DNA from 2 places in the Virgibacillus sp. L01 genome. Region 2 is predicted to be linked to the other one. Evidence: a T-box and tRNA genes for the amino acid it is inferred to sense, from the RefSeq annotation. Region 2 holds a T-box; the other holds one or more tRNA genes.
What was found. The T-box of region 2 lies ahead of ACTWQM_RS15360 (valine--tRNA ligase). A T-box ahead of a tRNA ligase gene usually reads a tRNA of that ligase, here a tRNA-Val.
Positions count from the first base shown of each region.

Region 1 (8,314 bases), on a different contig from region 2:
GAAAACGATTCCGGCTGGTAAAGTTTAAGTGTCATTGTCTCATTCAGATAGTTGCTTTCAATTTCTTTGTCGACCATTGTTCCTTTTCGTCCGATGGTATCCACCTCATTTGAATGTGTCTTTTTAAATAAATGCAGTTCACAAATAGTCTAGTTCACAAATAGTCTATCATGTTTGGAATGGATATTCTATCTGTGCTGATTCAGTTGGCCTTTGTACAGGTCATAGTAATTTCCTTTTTGTTCAATTAATGACTCATGGGAACCTTGTTCGATAATTTCGCCATGCTCAAGCATGATTATTTTATTTGCTTGCTGAATCGTATTTAACCGATGGGCAATTACAAAGCTGGTCCGGTCATGCATCAGTCCTTTCAACGCATCCTGAATTTTTAATTCGGTTACGGTATCAATGTTACTTGTTGCTTCATCCAAAATAAGGATTGCTGGATCGGCTAAAATCGCCCTAGCTATCGTGATAAGTTGTTTCTGACCTTGGCTGATTCCACTGCCATCCTGATCCAGAACGGTATTATATCCATTAGGAAGCCGTTCAATAAAGTCATGTGCATTCGCACTTTTCGAAGCTGAAATTATTTCATCGTCCGTGGCATCCAGGCGTCCGTAACGTATATTTTCCCGGATGGTTCCATTGAAAAGAAATGCATCCTGCAGCACAAACGCCATATGCTGTCTTAAACTTGAACGCTTTATCTCTTTTATATCAATACCGTCAAGCATTATTTTGCCGGAATCATAATTGTAAAAACGAGAAATTAAATTAATGATTGTTGTTTTTCCGGCACCAGTATGACCAACGAATGCTACCGTTTGACCAGAATTCGCTTCAAACGTGACATCCTTTAATATAGGTGTATCTTCATAAGCAAACGAGACATTCTGGAACTGTATATTTCCGTCCGTGTGCTTAAGTTCTCTTGCCGTTTGTTCATCGGTTTCTTCCTGGTCTTCGTCGATTACATTGAAAACCCGCTCTGCACCAGCAACAGCTGACAGTAGGATATTAAACTGGTTTGACAGCTCATTTAACGGGCGGGTAAATTGACGTGCATATTCGGTGAAAATTACGATAACCCCAACTGTGATAATCTCTTCAATTGCAAGAATGCCACCGACCAATGCTATCAGGCCAAAGCTTAAAAAGTTCAGCATGTTCATGACCTTTGGAATAAATCCGGAAATCGTCATCGCCCAAAAGCCGGAATGCTGCAGATCTTTGTTCCGATCCTTAAACTCATTAATCACACGCTTTTCCTGGGAAAAAGTTTTAATAACATGCTGTCCTGAAACGGTTTCTTCAACATACCCGTTCAGCTCGCCCAAATGATTTTGCTGCAGTTTATACAATGGACCAGTACGCTTAGTGATCCAGCGTATTCCAAGAAACATAATTGGGATAATCGTCATCGTCACAGCTGTCAGGAGCGGGCTCAAGATAAGCATGACAACAAAAGTACCAACAAGGGTCAGGATACTCGCAAAAATCTGAATAACGGACTGGTTCAGTGTGTTATTTACATTATCAATATCATTGGTAATCCTGCTCATTAATTCGCCATGCTGCCGTTTATCAAAATAGGATATCGGAAGGCGGTGGAACTGATGGAACAGGTTTGAACGCAGCGAATAAACCGTATTCTGTGCAATGCCTACCATCCAGTAATTTTGTAAAAAAATCGATAACGAATGAAACAGGTAGATAATAACCAGCCAGATTAACAGCATGCCTAGTCCTGATGCCTCTTGTGTCACAATGTAATCATCAATCGCCATCCCGACCATGAATGGCCCAAGCAGACTTAATCCGGAACTGATAAGGACCATGAAAATCACCAGTGCGAGCATCGCTTTCTCACGAGCAAGATATAGCCAGATTCGCTTGATCGTACCAGAGGTGTTGCGGGCTTTATCCTTTTTATCATGTTTTATATTCTCGAGCGGAATTTTTTTATATTGAAAAGGGCGTTTAATAGCTTTAAGTGACATCAGGAAGCTCCTTTCCAAACTGTGATTCTACGATTCTGCGATACAGGCTGGACTGTTCCAGTAGTTCATCATGTGTACCAAGGGCAAGTACTTCACCATAATTCAGCAGTAAAATACGATCAGCACTCATAGCAGTCGAGATTTTCTGGGTGATGATTAATGTTGTGCAATCATCATGCTGAATGGCATCGAGCAACCTGGATTCAGTCGCTAGATCCAAAGCACTCGTGCTGTCATCAAGCATTAGTATTTTCGGGCGGCGGATCAATGCGCGCGCAATTGAAATCCGCTGCTTCTGACCACCAGATAGATTAACACCTTTTTGGCCAATCTTTGTATCGTATTGGTCAGGCAAGTCCATAATCGTGTCATGAATTTGCGCGTCTCGTGCAGCTTGAAAAACATCTTCCTGTGATGCTTTTTCTTTTCCCCATGCAATATTATCCGTGACAGAACCTGTAAACAGAAGCGGGTTCTGAGGAACATAGCCAATGCTCCGCCTAAGCTGTTCCAATGTATAGGACGTTATTGGTTCATCGTCAATATAGATAGTACCGTTTTTTACATTGTACAACCGTGGAATCAATTGGAATAATGATGTTTTACCAGAGCCTGTTGCACCAATTATCGCAAGTTTTTCACCTGGATTCACCTGGAATGAAATGTCCTCAAGTACTGGTTCTTTTTGGTTTGGGTACTTAAACGAAACGTCATCAAACTCAATTTTTCCACTGGGTACGGCAGCCTCATCCCGCGCATCCTGATAATCAACGAGATCGACATTAACGCGGAGCACCTGATCCAAACGTTCTGCAGACGCTTTTGCACGTGAAAATGCCAGGATAATAAATGTGAACATCGAAATTGCCATTGCAACGCGTAACGCATAGTTTACTATTGCAACAACATCCCCGACTGATGTCTGCCCGGATACCGCCAGTGAGTTCCCGTACCATAATATGAAAATCAGACTTAAGTTCATAACAAAAAGAAGAATCGGCATTGATGCTTCAATAAAGCGGAATGTTGACCGCGTCATTGTCGCCAAATCGCTATTTGCTTTGGTAAATCGCTCTTCCTCATGGCTGCGACGCAGGAACGCCTTGATTAACCGCATCCCAGCAAGATTTTCCTGCATCACACGGTTCACATTATCGACACGACTCTGCACTTTATCAAACATCTGGCTTGCAACCTTAAGCACCCATACTATAAAAACAACAAGAAGTGGCACCGTAATTAGGAAAATCAGTGCTAGCCTGCCATTCACAATAAATGCCATCACCACACCACCGATAACAATCAATGGGGCCTTTGCCATGATCCGCAATGCCATAAAAATCGTATTCTGCAGCTGGCGGACATCATTCGTAAACCGTGTCACAAGACCGGATGTCGGATATTGATTCAAATTTGCAAACGAGAACGACTGAATTTTATGAAATAGCTTCTCCCGAATATCATAAGCAAATCCCAAACTCGTATGCGACGCAAAAAAGGAATTAAAAATCCCCGCGATAAACGCAGTAAACGCAAGGCCAATCATAATAAAGCCCCACATCATAATAGTGTCCAGATCCTTATTCATAACCCCATCATTAATCATCTTTCCAAGAAAGAAGGGGAGAAGCAGTTCAACCATAAGCTCAATCATCGTCAAGCTATAGGCTACAGAGATAGGAATTTTATAAGGCTTCAAAAAAGAAAAAATATTCTTCACGTGTTGAACCTCCGATGCAAGTTATCGCCAGCTTGAAAGGCGAGATATGTGTAAAATCTATTATAATAGTAAAGCGTTTTTATTTCGAGTGTGGAAGTGCTTTTTTGCGCTTTTTGGTAGGAGGGAGGGGGGCGCGGAAACTGAATAAACTCGGGTGAATCTTGAATGTTGTACTACGAATCCTGAATTCCTGGGGATGAAAACTGAATAAACGCAGAATCATCGTATGGAGACTGAATAACCGTGGCGAAGACTGAGTAAACTGAGTTGCTAATACCTGAAGCGAGCGGGGGCAATATTTTCTGTACTTAGTCCACTGGAAGTTAAACATTTCTATTAACAGTAAAAAGCTGTGAACCCTTTATATACAAGGGATCACAGCTGAATAACTTTAATGATTCCGATTGGGCTCGAACCAACGACCTCATGCCTGTCAAGCATACGCTCTCCCAGCTGAGCTACGGAATCGTATAAATTGTAAATTATCGGACAACTATAACTATATAGTAGAGTGATAAATTCTGTCAATATATTTTTTACCTCTAAGTTAAAATGCATCCTGCTCCAAGTACAAATCCAGGAATGATAGCCACAACAAAAAGCCATTCCCCCGCTCATTAAACAGATTTCTTTCCATTCTTCTGGTTTTGTAATAGCATAGTTCAAGTGACTTAGAATTTAGCAATTGGAGGAACAACTGATGTCTGATCGCAACAAAGGCATTATATTATTATTGGTATCCGCTTTAGGTTTTTCACTTATGGGGGCTTTCGTGAAGCTATCCGGTGATTTGCCAACAGCGCAAAAAGCATTTTTTCGCAATATAGTAGCTGCTATTATTACATTAGGATTCGTACTGCATCATAAAGAAAGACTGTTTGGAAAAAAAGAGCATCAGAAGCTTCTGCTTTCCCGTTCAGCACTTGGGACTGTTGGAATCGTTTTGAACTTTTATGCTATTGATCGTTTGGTTTTATCAGATGCCGAGATGCTGAATAAACTCAGTCCGTTCATTCTTATTATATTCTCAGCAATTTTTCTGAAAGAAATCGCTCGCCGGTTTCAGGTCTTTGCCGTAATTGTAGCGTTTATCGGCGCATTATTTATCATTCAGCCCGAATTTTCGGTCGAGATTTTCCCGTACATCATTGGTGTGCTCGGGGCAGTATTCGCAGCTGGTGCTTACACATTTCTTCGGGTTTTGGGAAATAAAGAAAAATACTATACCGTCGTTTTTTACTTTTCATCTTTTGCAACAGTGGTTCTGCTGCCATTCACAATTCTATTTTACGAACCGATGAGTATGAAGCAATGGGCGTTCCTTATCCTGGCTGGATGCTGTGCCACTGTCGGACAATTTGGAGTGACACTTGCTTATAAATTTGCACCAGCCAATGAAATATCAATCTTCTTTTATTCGACTGTCGTTTATTCGGCATTATTAAGCATTGTTCTATTCGGACAGATTCCAACGTTATTCAGTGTGACTGGGTATATCATCATCTTTGGTTCATCTTTTTATATGTTCCTGAAAAATAACCGGATGGATATGCAGAAGGCAAAATAGTCAATTTTTATAAAAAAAATAGCTTGAAAGCAGAGTAGTATCATTAATGGTGCTGCTCTGTTTTTAATTTCGTCCGATGAGATTATTTATCCCTTTCCCTGCATATAATCAAGTAGGAACTTTAGAACAGTTTACTTCAGGCAAAATTTAGGAACAGATACATAGATAATAAATTACTCGCATAGGGAGTGAAGGCTCATGAAGGTGCTCGTAACCGAGTTGATGTGGGATGATGGAATAGAAGAGCTCAAGTATAATGGCTATTCCGTGGATTATGATATGGAATTGGGACGGAAAAGAAGTGAACTACTTGAATTGGTGCCGGCTTATGATGCACTCATTGTCAGGAATGAAACAAAGGTCGATGCAGAATTGCTTGATGCAGCAAAAAATACCAGAGTCATCGGCCGTCTTGGTGTTGGACTGGATAACATTGATCTGGAGGCGGCAAAAGCCAGAAACATGCCGGTCATTCCAGCCGTACATGCGAATGCCACGTCAGTTGCAGAGTATGTGATGGCGTCGATGCTGGATGCCTACCGTCCTTTGGCTGAAGCAGATGCTGATGTTCGCAAGGGTAATTGGGATCGAAAGTTTTTTACCGGATACGAATTAAACGGGAAGACGCTCGGACTCGTCGGTATGGGTGAAATCGCCCACCGTGTTGCCAAACGGGCCAATGCTTTTGGAATGGATGTCATCGGGTATGACCCATTTGTTAAACCATTTGATCATATACTGACAGAAACCGGAGTTCATCCGGTGGGAACGCTTGATGAACTGCTCACTAACTCAGACTTTGTTTCGATTCACGTTCCAATGACAAAAGCAACGCGACATATGATCAATAAAGATAATTTTAAATACATGAAGCACCATGCTTATGTGATTAATTCAGCAAGAGGCGGAATCATACACGAGCAGGATTTGGTCGAGGCAGTACAATCTGGGGAAATTGCTGGGGCATATCTTGATGTGCTGGAAACAGAGCCAGTTCAGAAGGGTTCTCCGCTTTCCAAGGTTGAATCCATCCAGCTTTCCCCGCACATTGCCGGTTTAACAGATGAATCGCAATCCCGTACAGCTATGCTGATTGCCAAAGAAGTGATGAAAGTTCTGGAAGGCGGTAAGTCTCTTTGTTCGGTGGTATGATTTGCGTTATAGCTAAACTTGTGAAAGAACATGACATCGGCTGCTAAACAATCCCCTGTGAATTCAATACAGCAACTGAATAATTGCCATTTTAAAAGACCTCTTTTCCTCTATGCATAAAAAGTATTGGAGGTCTTCCATTTGATATATTATAGTAGCTGACTTTTGAGTAATCTGGAACCAAACGCCTAACGGGCAACTTCAAATTACTCCCATATTATTATTCTGCTAACTCTCTTGGATGAACAGGGAAGGGAAGACAAACGATTTATTACATGAACGATAAAATGGAGAGTTTACTATTTCAGAATCTGTCATAAGATAGGAGTAGCATTGCATCTTTTTGATATGCAGACCTGCTGAAATCTGCGAAGCATCATAAGCACGTAAAAATAATATATTTCTGTAAGTTACTTTCAGATTATGATTTTCCTCTAAATTAAGGTGATTGCCTAACTCCGCAATCCAATCATTTTCGGTATATTGCTCTTCAACCATCCATATACGTACAGGGTTTTTTTCTTCAAATAAATCCTGTAATTTACGAAATATATCCACAATATCCTTAGGTTCACGCTGAAGGATTTCTTCCTGGTCAATAAAATAAATATAAGCTTCTATTTCACTCTTCGATAAGAAATTTTCCAATCGTTGCTGAATCTGTATGTAGTTCCTATTTTGCTCGATGATAATACAATAATTATCTTTTTGAACACCCGTAATAAGGAATGTTATTACATGTTCAAGGTAGTTATCGAAATTAGTAAAGAGGTACAGTATATCTCCTCTATTCAAGCTCCTGAAATATTCAGGTATATGACGATAAGAAGGGGAACTCTGTTCAATATTAAGCGTATCCTGAAAGAATATCATGGGATCAAAATTTAAAACTTTTGCGATGTTATGAGCAATGTCAAAACTGGGGTTACGTTTTCCAGTTTCAATTTGTGAATAAAATGCCCTATCAATATAAGCATCCAAAGCCACTTTTTCCTGCGTGAATTGTTTTGACTTCCGAAGCCGGATTAACCATTCTCTCCTCATAACTCCCCCTCCAGTCTTAATGTTCAAGTTTTTAATACTATAACCATTTTGATTAATATGCCTTTATTTGTGGCAATTCGACACATTTCGCTTTTTACCTTGATTTGAAAGCATCCTGTAGGTAACATTTATTATGTTAAATAAAGAGACAGAGATCGCTAGATTAAAAAGATAGATATTTACTAAGTTATATTATACCATGAAAATTCTGATTTTATATTTGATAGAAAAAATATAATTAAAAATAGGGGTATTAAAATGATGATGTATTTAAGTGACGAAGCGCTATTAAACGCATATAAGAAGGCGTTAAGGCTAAAGCTGGAAAAAGATTTTCTTGAGTTATTAATGAATGAGCTGGATAGAAGGGGTATTACTTTCAGAAATTACGAAACACAGTTACTAACCGAAATGACAGCGGAATAAACTATAACTTTTTTAATCGTTGTTTTCTAAAAAATTATTGCTATTGATTTAAGTGGCAACACAAATTAGGGGTAACCGATTTGAAGTGCAAAGTGTGCCTGGCTCTTTGGCCACACAGCTGGAATACACTCTGCCTTGGGACTAGTTGTTTGCTTCGAGGAACGGAATGAGGATCCACTTCAACTGTTTGGCGGATCCTCATTCCGTTATTCCTTAAAAACCCTCATTTTAAGCTCGGGTTCGGATCCTCGTTCCGCTATTTGTTAATTCTGCCCCGTTTTTGGCTGATTTTCTGCATTTAGCGGAACGAGGATCCGTCTCACCCCTCTCAGAGCCCCTTTTCTGCTATTTAGCGGAATGAGGATTCACTTCGATTATTTGGTGGAGGCTCATTTTAAG
Region 1 is NZ_JBQQCP010000002.1:279,212-287,525, forward strand. It holds gene ACTWQM_RS06495 (alpha/beta hydrolase) at 1-95, opposite strand, end outside; gene ACTWQM_RS06500 (ABC transporter ATP-binding protein) at 189-2,006, opposite strand; gene ACTWQM_RS06505 (ABC transporter ATP-binding protein) at 1,996-3,726, opposite strand; tRNA gene ACTWQM_RS06510 (tRNA-Val) at 4,122-4,194, opposite strand; gene ACTWQM_RS06515 (DMT family transporter) at 4,427-5,293, shown strand; gene ACTWQM_RS06520 (hydroxyacid dehydrogenase) at 5,492-6,445, shown strand; gene ACTWQM_RS06525 (helix-turn-helix domain-containing protein) at 6,674-7,489, opposite strand; gene sda (sporulation histidine kinase inhibitor Sda) at 7,748-7,915, shown strand.
Region 1: it encodes a tRNA-Val, which carries the amino acid that the T-box ahead of ACTWQM_RS15360 (valine--tRNA ligase) is inferred to sense. The anticodon was not compared.

Region 2 (8,314 bases):
TCGCTGAATGGCTTCAGGATGCTGCACTCAAACAGAATATACAGACGGATATTTATAAAAATAATAAACTTTTGCCTTTTTTATCGACTGATAAACTTGATTTGGTTACAAAAAACAAAGATCTTCCTGACTTTGTAATGTTCACAGATAAAGATATTTATTTAGCAAAGCAGCTCGAACTTTTGGGTATCCGGGTTTTTAACAGTGGTGCATCAATTGAGAAAAGTGATGACAAGATTGCTACATACCAAGCACTAGCTTACCAGCACTTACCTATACCCAAAACAATTGTTGCGCCGATGGCATATGTAAGATCGGAATCGTTCAACCCTGAAGACTTCCGTGAATCTATCAGCATTCTAGATTTTCCGATGATAATTAAAGAGGCATTCGGGTCATTTGGGGAACAGGTGTACTTAGTTCACTCAATGGAAGAGGCCTTTGAAAAAATTTCTAAACTTCACGGAACACCGTTTATGCTTCAAGAATTTATTTCTACAAGTCACGGTAAAGATATTCGCCTGCAAGTGGTTGGTGATGAGGTTGTTGCAGCAATGACAAGACATGCTTCTAATGACTTTCGTGCTAATGTTACTGCGGGAGGGACAATGAATAAATATAAGCCTACACCTGAGGAAATTAATATTGCTGTTGCTGCTACAAAAGCGATCGATGCTGACTTTGCCGGAGTTGATCTATTATTTGGCGCCAATAACAAGCCTGTAATTTGTGAAATAAATTCCAATGCTCATATTCGTAATATGTTTGATTGTACTGGAATCAATGCCGCTGAATTTATGATTGATTACATTGTAGACACATTAAGAATTGAGGATACAAAATGAAGTTAGAAGGGTGGCTTATTTATAGTGAACAGGATTCAGAACAAAATAAAGCATATATTAATTGGTTCATTGATGAAGCTGCAATACAGGGAGTAACACTAAAATTAGTGTTGCGGGAGGACCTAACCATTGGTATATTCCAAAATAAACAAACAATCCTCTATAATAACCAGCAAGTAGTTCAATTACCAGACTTTATTGTAGTAAGAACAGTTGAACCATTATTGAATAAGTTATTTGAGTCGATGGGAATCAATGTTTTTAACTCATCCGAGATATCGGCAATTTGTAATAATAAAGCATTAACTCATTATTATATAAACAAGTTATCAATTCCAATGGTTGATACAATTTTTATCGAGAAAAAAAACTGCGTACAGCTACCTGGTACCCCTCTTCCATTTGTTGTGAAGGGGGCAAACGGCAGGGGTGGCCGGCAAGTATATTTGATCGAGAATGAACAGCAATGGGAGAGGTGTGTTGCTGATGATATTTTTGCATCCGAGCTCATTATTCAGTCAACTAAAAATATCCAGTTAGGTAAAGATGTAAGGGTCTTTGTTGTTGGTAATCAAATTGTTGGAGCTGTTCTGCGGGAAAGTAAAAGTGATTTCAGGTCTAATTTCAAGTTAGGTGGATTGGCTACATGGTATCCATTAAATCATCATGAGACTACCTTACTGAACAAGATAATTAATGCCTTTGATTTTGGTATGGTTGGAATTGATTTCTTACTTGATACAAATGGCAAACTACAGCTTAATGAAATAGAAGATGTTGTTGGTTCCAGAACACTAAGTGCAGTATCGGATATAAATATACTAAGAAAATATGTAACTCATATTATAAAAAGGCTGGGACAAAACTAAAAATATCTACTTTCAAGACGAATAATAACAGGATAGGTGGTTTAGAACTGTCATTACAATAGCTGAATCTAATACGTAATTGATATAAACTGCGCAGTAACTTTTAACAAGTTTGAGTGCTATTATACCGCTCCGAAAATACACTTCGCTTTCCGTGGGCGGCTGATGAGCCTCCTTGCTCCTACGTCGCTGCGTAGTCTCATCTAGGCCTCAGCTCCCACAGGAGTCTACGTGTATTTCCTCCGCTGTTGACTGGAGTAGGAACCGCTATAGAATAAATGTGTGACAGCTACACTAGTCCGGGCGAGCGGAGGGCGGTGACTCCTGCGGGAAAAGCAACAGCTGAAGATCCCGCATGAAGCGGTTTTGGCTTCCGAGGAAGCTGAAGCGTTGCCCGCGGAAAGCATCCGCCCGTAGTGACCCCGGACGGCGGGACGAGAGGTTTATAGATGTTATCCCAGCAGCTACTTCGCAGTTTATACCTAATAAGCAATAAAATAAATCCGAACCAATTCTAATTTGAATCAGCTCGGATTTTATTTGGACTAAAACATTTTTGTCCCAGCCTCCAATTTATTTATGAATTTAACTCATTCAATCGTGCTCTGACTTTTGCTTGTTTCTCTAAATAGTCCTGTTCTTTTTGTTTTTCCTCATCTACAACAGATTGTGGAGCTTTATTCACAAATCCTTCATTTGAAAGCTTTTTCTGAACCCGTTCCACTTCTTTTGTCCACTTATCCAGTTCCTTCTCCAAGCGTTTAACTTCTTTATCAAAATCAATTAATCCTTCCAATGGAAGAAATAGCTCAGCACCTGTTACAACAGCTGACATTGCTTTTTCCGGAACATCAACTTTAGTACTAATTGTTAATTCACTTGGATTACAGAATCGTTCCAGGTAATTACGGTTGTTTTCTAGTTCTGAAACAGTTGCTTCATTCTCTGCCTGGATTAACAATTTAATTTGCTTGGACATTGGTGTATCAACTTCTGCTCGGATGTTACGAACGGACTTAATAATTGAAACAAGTCTTTTCATTTCTTTTGATGCTGTTTCATTATGAAATTCCGGCTTCGCTTCTGGCCATGCAGCAACTGTAATTGACGTTCCCTTATGTGGGAGCTGCTGCCAGATTTCCTCTGTAATAAAAGGCATATAAGGATGAAGCATGCGCATCGTCTGATCTAATACATATGCAAGAACAGATTGCGTCATTCGTTTTTCACTTTCGTCATCACCATACAGCGGCAGTTTAGCCATTTCAATATACCAATCACAGAGCTCATCCCAAATGAAATTGTATAAATGACGACCTGCTTCACCAAACTCATATTTATTTGTATTTTTGGTAACTTGTTCAATCGTTTCATTTAGCCGAGTTAATATCCATTTATCTGCTAATGACTTTTCACCGCTTAAATCAATGTCTTCATAAGTGAAATCTTCCATATTCATAAGTGAAAACCGTGATGCGTTCCACACTTTGTTTGCAAAATTCCATGTAGCCTCAACTTTTTCCCAGTGGAACCTTAAATCCTGGCCAGGTGTTGAACCTGTCAAGAGAAAATAACGCAGTGAATCTGCTCCATACTTTTCAATAACATCCATTGGATCCACGCCATTGCCAAGTGATTTACTCATTTTGCGCCCATCAGCATCACGAATCAAACCATGAATCAGCACATCTTTAAATGGTCTTTGATCTGTAAATTCTTTCGATTGGAATATCATACGTGCAACCCAGAAGAAGATAATATCGTAACCTGTCACTAAAACATCTGTCGGAAAGTGACGCTTAAAATCTTCAGCATCCAGATCAGGCCAGCCCATTGTTGAAAACGGCCATAATGCTGAGGAGAACCACGTATCAAGTACATCATTGTCCTGCTCCCAATTTTCGATATCAGCAGGTGCCTCTTTTCCTACATACAGTTCATTTGTTTCCTTATGGTACCATGCAGGAATTCGGTGTCCCCACCATAATTGTCTCGAAATACACCAATCACGGATATTCTCCATCCAGTGCAGGTAGGTGCGTTCAAAACGGTCTGGAACGAAATTAACTTTTTCATCTCGTTGCTGAAGTTCAATAGCTTCATCCGCCAAAGGTTGCATATTTACGAACCATTGTGTTGATAAATATGGTTCAACAACGGCCCCACTTCGTTCTGAATGTCCTACCTGGTGTACACGTTCCTCAATATTGAACAGAACACCCTGGTCCTGCAAATCTTTAACAATTTGTTTCCGGCACTCAAAACGGTCTAGTCCTTCATATTTACCAGCGTTTTCATTCATCGACCCATCTTCATGCATAACCAACACTCGTTCCAAATCATGTCGATTTCCGATTTCAAAATCATTTGGATCATGTGCAGGTGTGATTTTGACAGCTCCTGAGCCCAATTCCATGTCAACATATTCATCGGCCACTATTTCTATTTCACGACCAACTATTGGCAATACAACCGTCTTACCGATTAAATGCTTATATCGATCGTCGCTTGGATGTACGGCTACAGCTGTGTCCCCAAGCATCGTTTCAGGACGTGTCGTTGCAATTTCAATCTTTTCATCACTTTCTTTTATTGAATAACGCATGTGATAAAATTTTCCCTGAACTTCTTCATAGATAACTTCAATATCAGAAAGTGCTGTTTGGGTATTGGGGTCCCAATTAATTATATACTCGCCACGATAGATTAGATCTTTTTTATATAATGTAACAAACACTTCACGTACAGCGTCCGATAAACCATCATCCATCGTAAAACGTTCACGTGAATAATCAAGTCCTAAACCTAACTTTTCCCATTGGGCACGGATGAAGTCAGCATATTCCTCTTTCCATTCCCAGGTAGTATCAAGAAACTTTTCACGGCCTAAATCATAGCGATTCTTACCCTGTTCTTTCAATTTTGCCTCAACCTTGGATTGTGTTGCAATACCTGCATGGTCCATTCCCGGCAGCCATAATACATCATAGCCCTGCATTCGCTTCATTCTTGAAATAGTATCCTGCATCGTTGTATCCCATGCATGACCTAAATGCAGCTTACCAGTTACGTTTGGTGGTGGGATAACAATCGTAAATGGTTCCTTATCTTCATCTCCAGTTGCTTCAAAGAATTTACCATCGACCCAAAAACGATAGCGATCTTTTTCAATTTCCTGTGGATTGTACTTTGATGACATCGTTGTGTTTGCCTCATCACTCATCATTAAATCCTCCTCTTTTGCATAGTTAAATACAAATAAAAAAATCCTCTCCATCCAATAAAGGACGAAAAGGATTATTCCGTGGTACCACCTTCGTTCACAAGCAGTTGTACTTGTGCACTTCATTCGTTGATAACGGTCAAAAACCGGCTCTCTTCTACTACATAATTCAAAGAAGCTGTATCAAGGGCGACCTTCCAAATAAATTGCACCTGGGAATTTTCCACCGTCATTCCCTCTCTATTAGGTAATTATATTGTACTCTTCCCTATCATCACATTTACATATTATTACTTATTTTATCGGTTACTGAAAATAAAATCAACTATTATCTTATGAATTGCACAAAACAACTATATATATACATAGTATATTAAAAAAATACTTAAGAGGTGATAAGTGTGGCTAGATATTACCGATACAGGCTGCCTCCTTGGGCAAGAAATTGTATTATTGTAATTGAACGAGTAACTTTACCAATATTAATATTTCAATTAATCCGGACTATGCTATTTCCAACTTCATTTGATGTGTTTTTGCTTGGTGTATTAGTTGGAATATTTATTGCGTTTTATTTGGAATGGATTTAGCTATCTTTACCATCTTTTTCTTCACCGTATGCTACAATTTCTTCTTCAACAAACTCGAACCATTTTAACCCAAACAACATTTGCCGGGATTTATATTGCAGTCTCTTTACTTGATTAATCATCGTGTCATTTGATGGATTATCAATATAGTCCTGAATTTGATTTATGTAGGGAAATGGATTCAATAAATAGATAGCGAGTAGATACAATTCACTCTTTTTTAGTATATTTTTGCTGGTGTACACTGAAAATGAATCTGTTAATTGTGATGATGATTGATCATAATTTCGCACAAGATGTTTTAGTAAAATAGACAAATCCGCAATAGCATTATCATAATTTGCCTTTTCCCAATTTAATATATACGTATCATTATGAAGAATTATATGAGTGAGATCCAAGTTTCCATGACATAGACTATAATTCCACTCATGATCATTTTGAATTTCACTTGTTAATTTTTCAATACAACTATTCAGTGTGGAGAGGACGTTGTCCATAATTCGAAATTGCGTGCAAACTAATAATTCAAATGGAGACATAAATCGATTCTTCTCAAACAACTCAACATAATACAACTCTCTTTTATATAAATCTGCACACTTCTTCTGATATTCATTGAATTTATTTATGACAGTATTCGTCTGAATTAATTGTGTGCGTTTTGTCTTTGCATGAACCTCACCAATTGCGTTATATAGATTCTTAATTATTTGTAGATGATTGAGTTTATTAGATGATAACCAAGGTGTTAAATAATAGTACGATTGAGCATTTTGTACGTATAATTTTGACTGCTTTGTTAAATAGACAGGCAATATACTCCGGATGTTCTGTGTATATGCCTGATGATAAACATATTCCCATAAATCCAATTTTTGTTCAGTTAGAATACTTTTCTTCAATGCATAATAGTGCTTACCATCACTGATCCGAAATAAATGTTTTGATACCTGGTCAATTTTATATGGATGTACACCGTATTCCCCGGCTATTTTATGAATTACTTCATTCACACTAAATTTCACCACCTTTCCAAATACATACCCCTTACTATACGAAGCAAGGGGTATGTATTCTATCAGTTATTTCTTCTTAAAAGGGATATACAATAATTGTCCTTCTTCAAGACTATCATCATTTAAATTATTCTGTTTCACTAATTGGAGTGCAGGGATCTCATAACGTTTAGCAATTGATTCTACTGTGTCTTTATTCTGAACAATACACAATCGCATCTTGGCATATCGATCATCACCATCACTTCTAAACATATCTGCTAAATAACTGACATCTTTGGTCTCAGCTGACCGACTTTCATCACTTTCATCCAGATAATCTGTATCAGTGTAGTCTAAGGATGATTCATCTGGACTTTCTTCCTCAGGTGATTCATCCACTGGTTTTTTGTTAAAAAATTCCGCAAGTGATTGTGACTTCTTATTTTTCCAACGTTCTTTTTCTGACGGTGATCCATCCTCTACTTCCGGAGACAAGGTGGGTGCATTTTCAGGTATAAACTGATTCTCTGATTCAGCTGTTTCTGTTTCCTTCTTAATATCGAACTCAAATGTTTCCTCTTCTCGTGGTGGCAAAAATTCATTACCTGATTCTGATTCATTTTCTAATGTACCCTCGGTTTGATCACTAATCCCATGTATTTCAATTCTAGAGCTTAATTTAAGTTGACTCTGATTTGGTATTTCATAATCAAAGGAATTAATGTCGACCGTCACATCGTTTAAATCTGCGACTCGGTATGTTGGAACTGAGATTTCAACAGGGAAACGATGTGTAAATTCTGATTTCCCATTATCCAGTTCTACCACTTTCTCAACATATCGTCTTGCGTGGTAATCATCAAAATCTAATGTATCCTCATCCCCTGCATTTGAAAATTCTTCCCTTTGATATGAACCTTGAAGTTCAATTACTCCTCGAATCGAAATAAAATCATTAAATGGCTGGATAGAAATTTCCGGGTCTAAAGAAATTCCCAGCATCTCTGCAACTTCCTGTCCTTCTTCAAAATAAAGCGATTCATTTAGTTCAAAGCTGAATACTTCCTGATTGGTTGACAAATGACTTCCTCCCTTCAACACATATTCCATATACTTATATGTCTTAACTCAACTATATGAAATGTAAACAGAGGATATGCTTATACCTATTAAAAAAGCCATTACCATTAGTAATCAGTCCTGTTTTGGTGTACAAAATTCAATTTGTGTTCTTATAACTCAACTTTCACATCTATAGAATAAGCTCAAACGGCTATCTTTGATAAACTCAGAACGTTATTTATTGTTGACTTGACAACATTGATAACAGTTTTTTGTACACATAAGATATAAACTGCGAAGTAACTGCTGGAATAAAATCTATAAACTCTCGTCCCTCCGTCCGGGGTCGCTGCCACACATTTATTCTATAGCGATTCAATTCCTACCCCAGTCAACAGCGGAGGAAATACACGGAGACTCCTGTGGGAGCTGTAGCCTAGATTAGACTACGCAGCGACGTAGGAGCAAGAAGGCTCATCAGCCGCCCTAGGTGCGCGAAGTGTATTTCCGAAGCGGCATAATAGCACTCAACTTTTTAAAAAAATAATTCGCAGTTTATATCAAATACGTACAGTTGATCCAAGGTCAACTCAAGTAGTGTATCTTCAGATTTTCTTATTCCTCCAAGGTTTATGAGTTCATTTTACGCTGCGTAGTTGAATTATAAGAAAAAACATTTTCACGTAAAAATTTTGCGTTTATATGACAATACAAAAAGAGCACC
Region 2 is NZ_JBQQCP010000008.1:179,700-188,013, reverse strand. It holds gene ACTWQM_RS15370 (ATP-grasp domain-containing protein) at 1-845, shown strand, start outside; gene ACTWQM_RS15365 (ATP-grasp domain-containing protein) at 842-1,714, shown strand; gene ACTWQM_RS15360 (valine--tRNA ligase) at 2,292-4,937, opposite strand; T-box leader at 4,995-5,221, opposite strand; gene ACTWQM_RS15355 (hypothetical protein) at 5,339-5,527, shown strand; gene ACTWQM_RS15350 (hypothetical protein) at 5,524-6,543, opposite strand; gene ACTWQM_RS15345 (LysM peptidoglycan-binding domain-containing protein) at 6,613-7,608, opposite strand.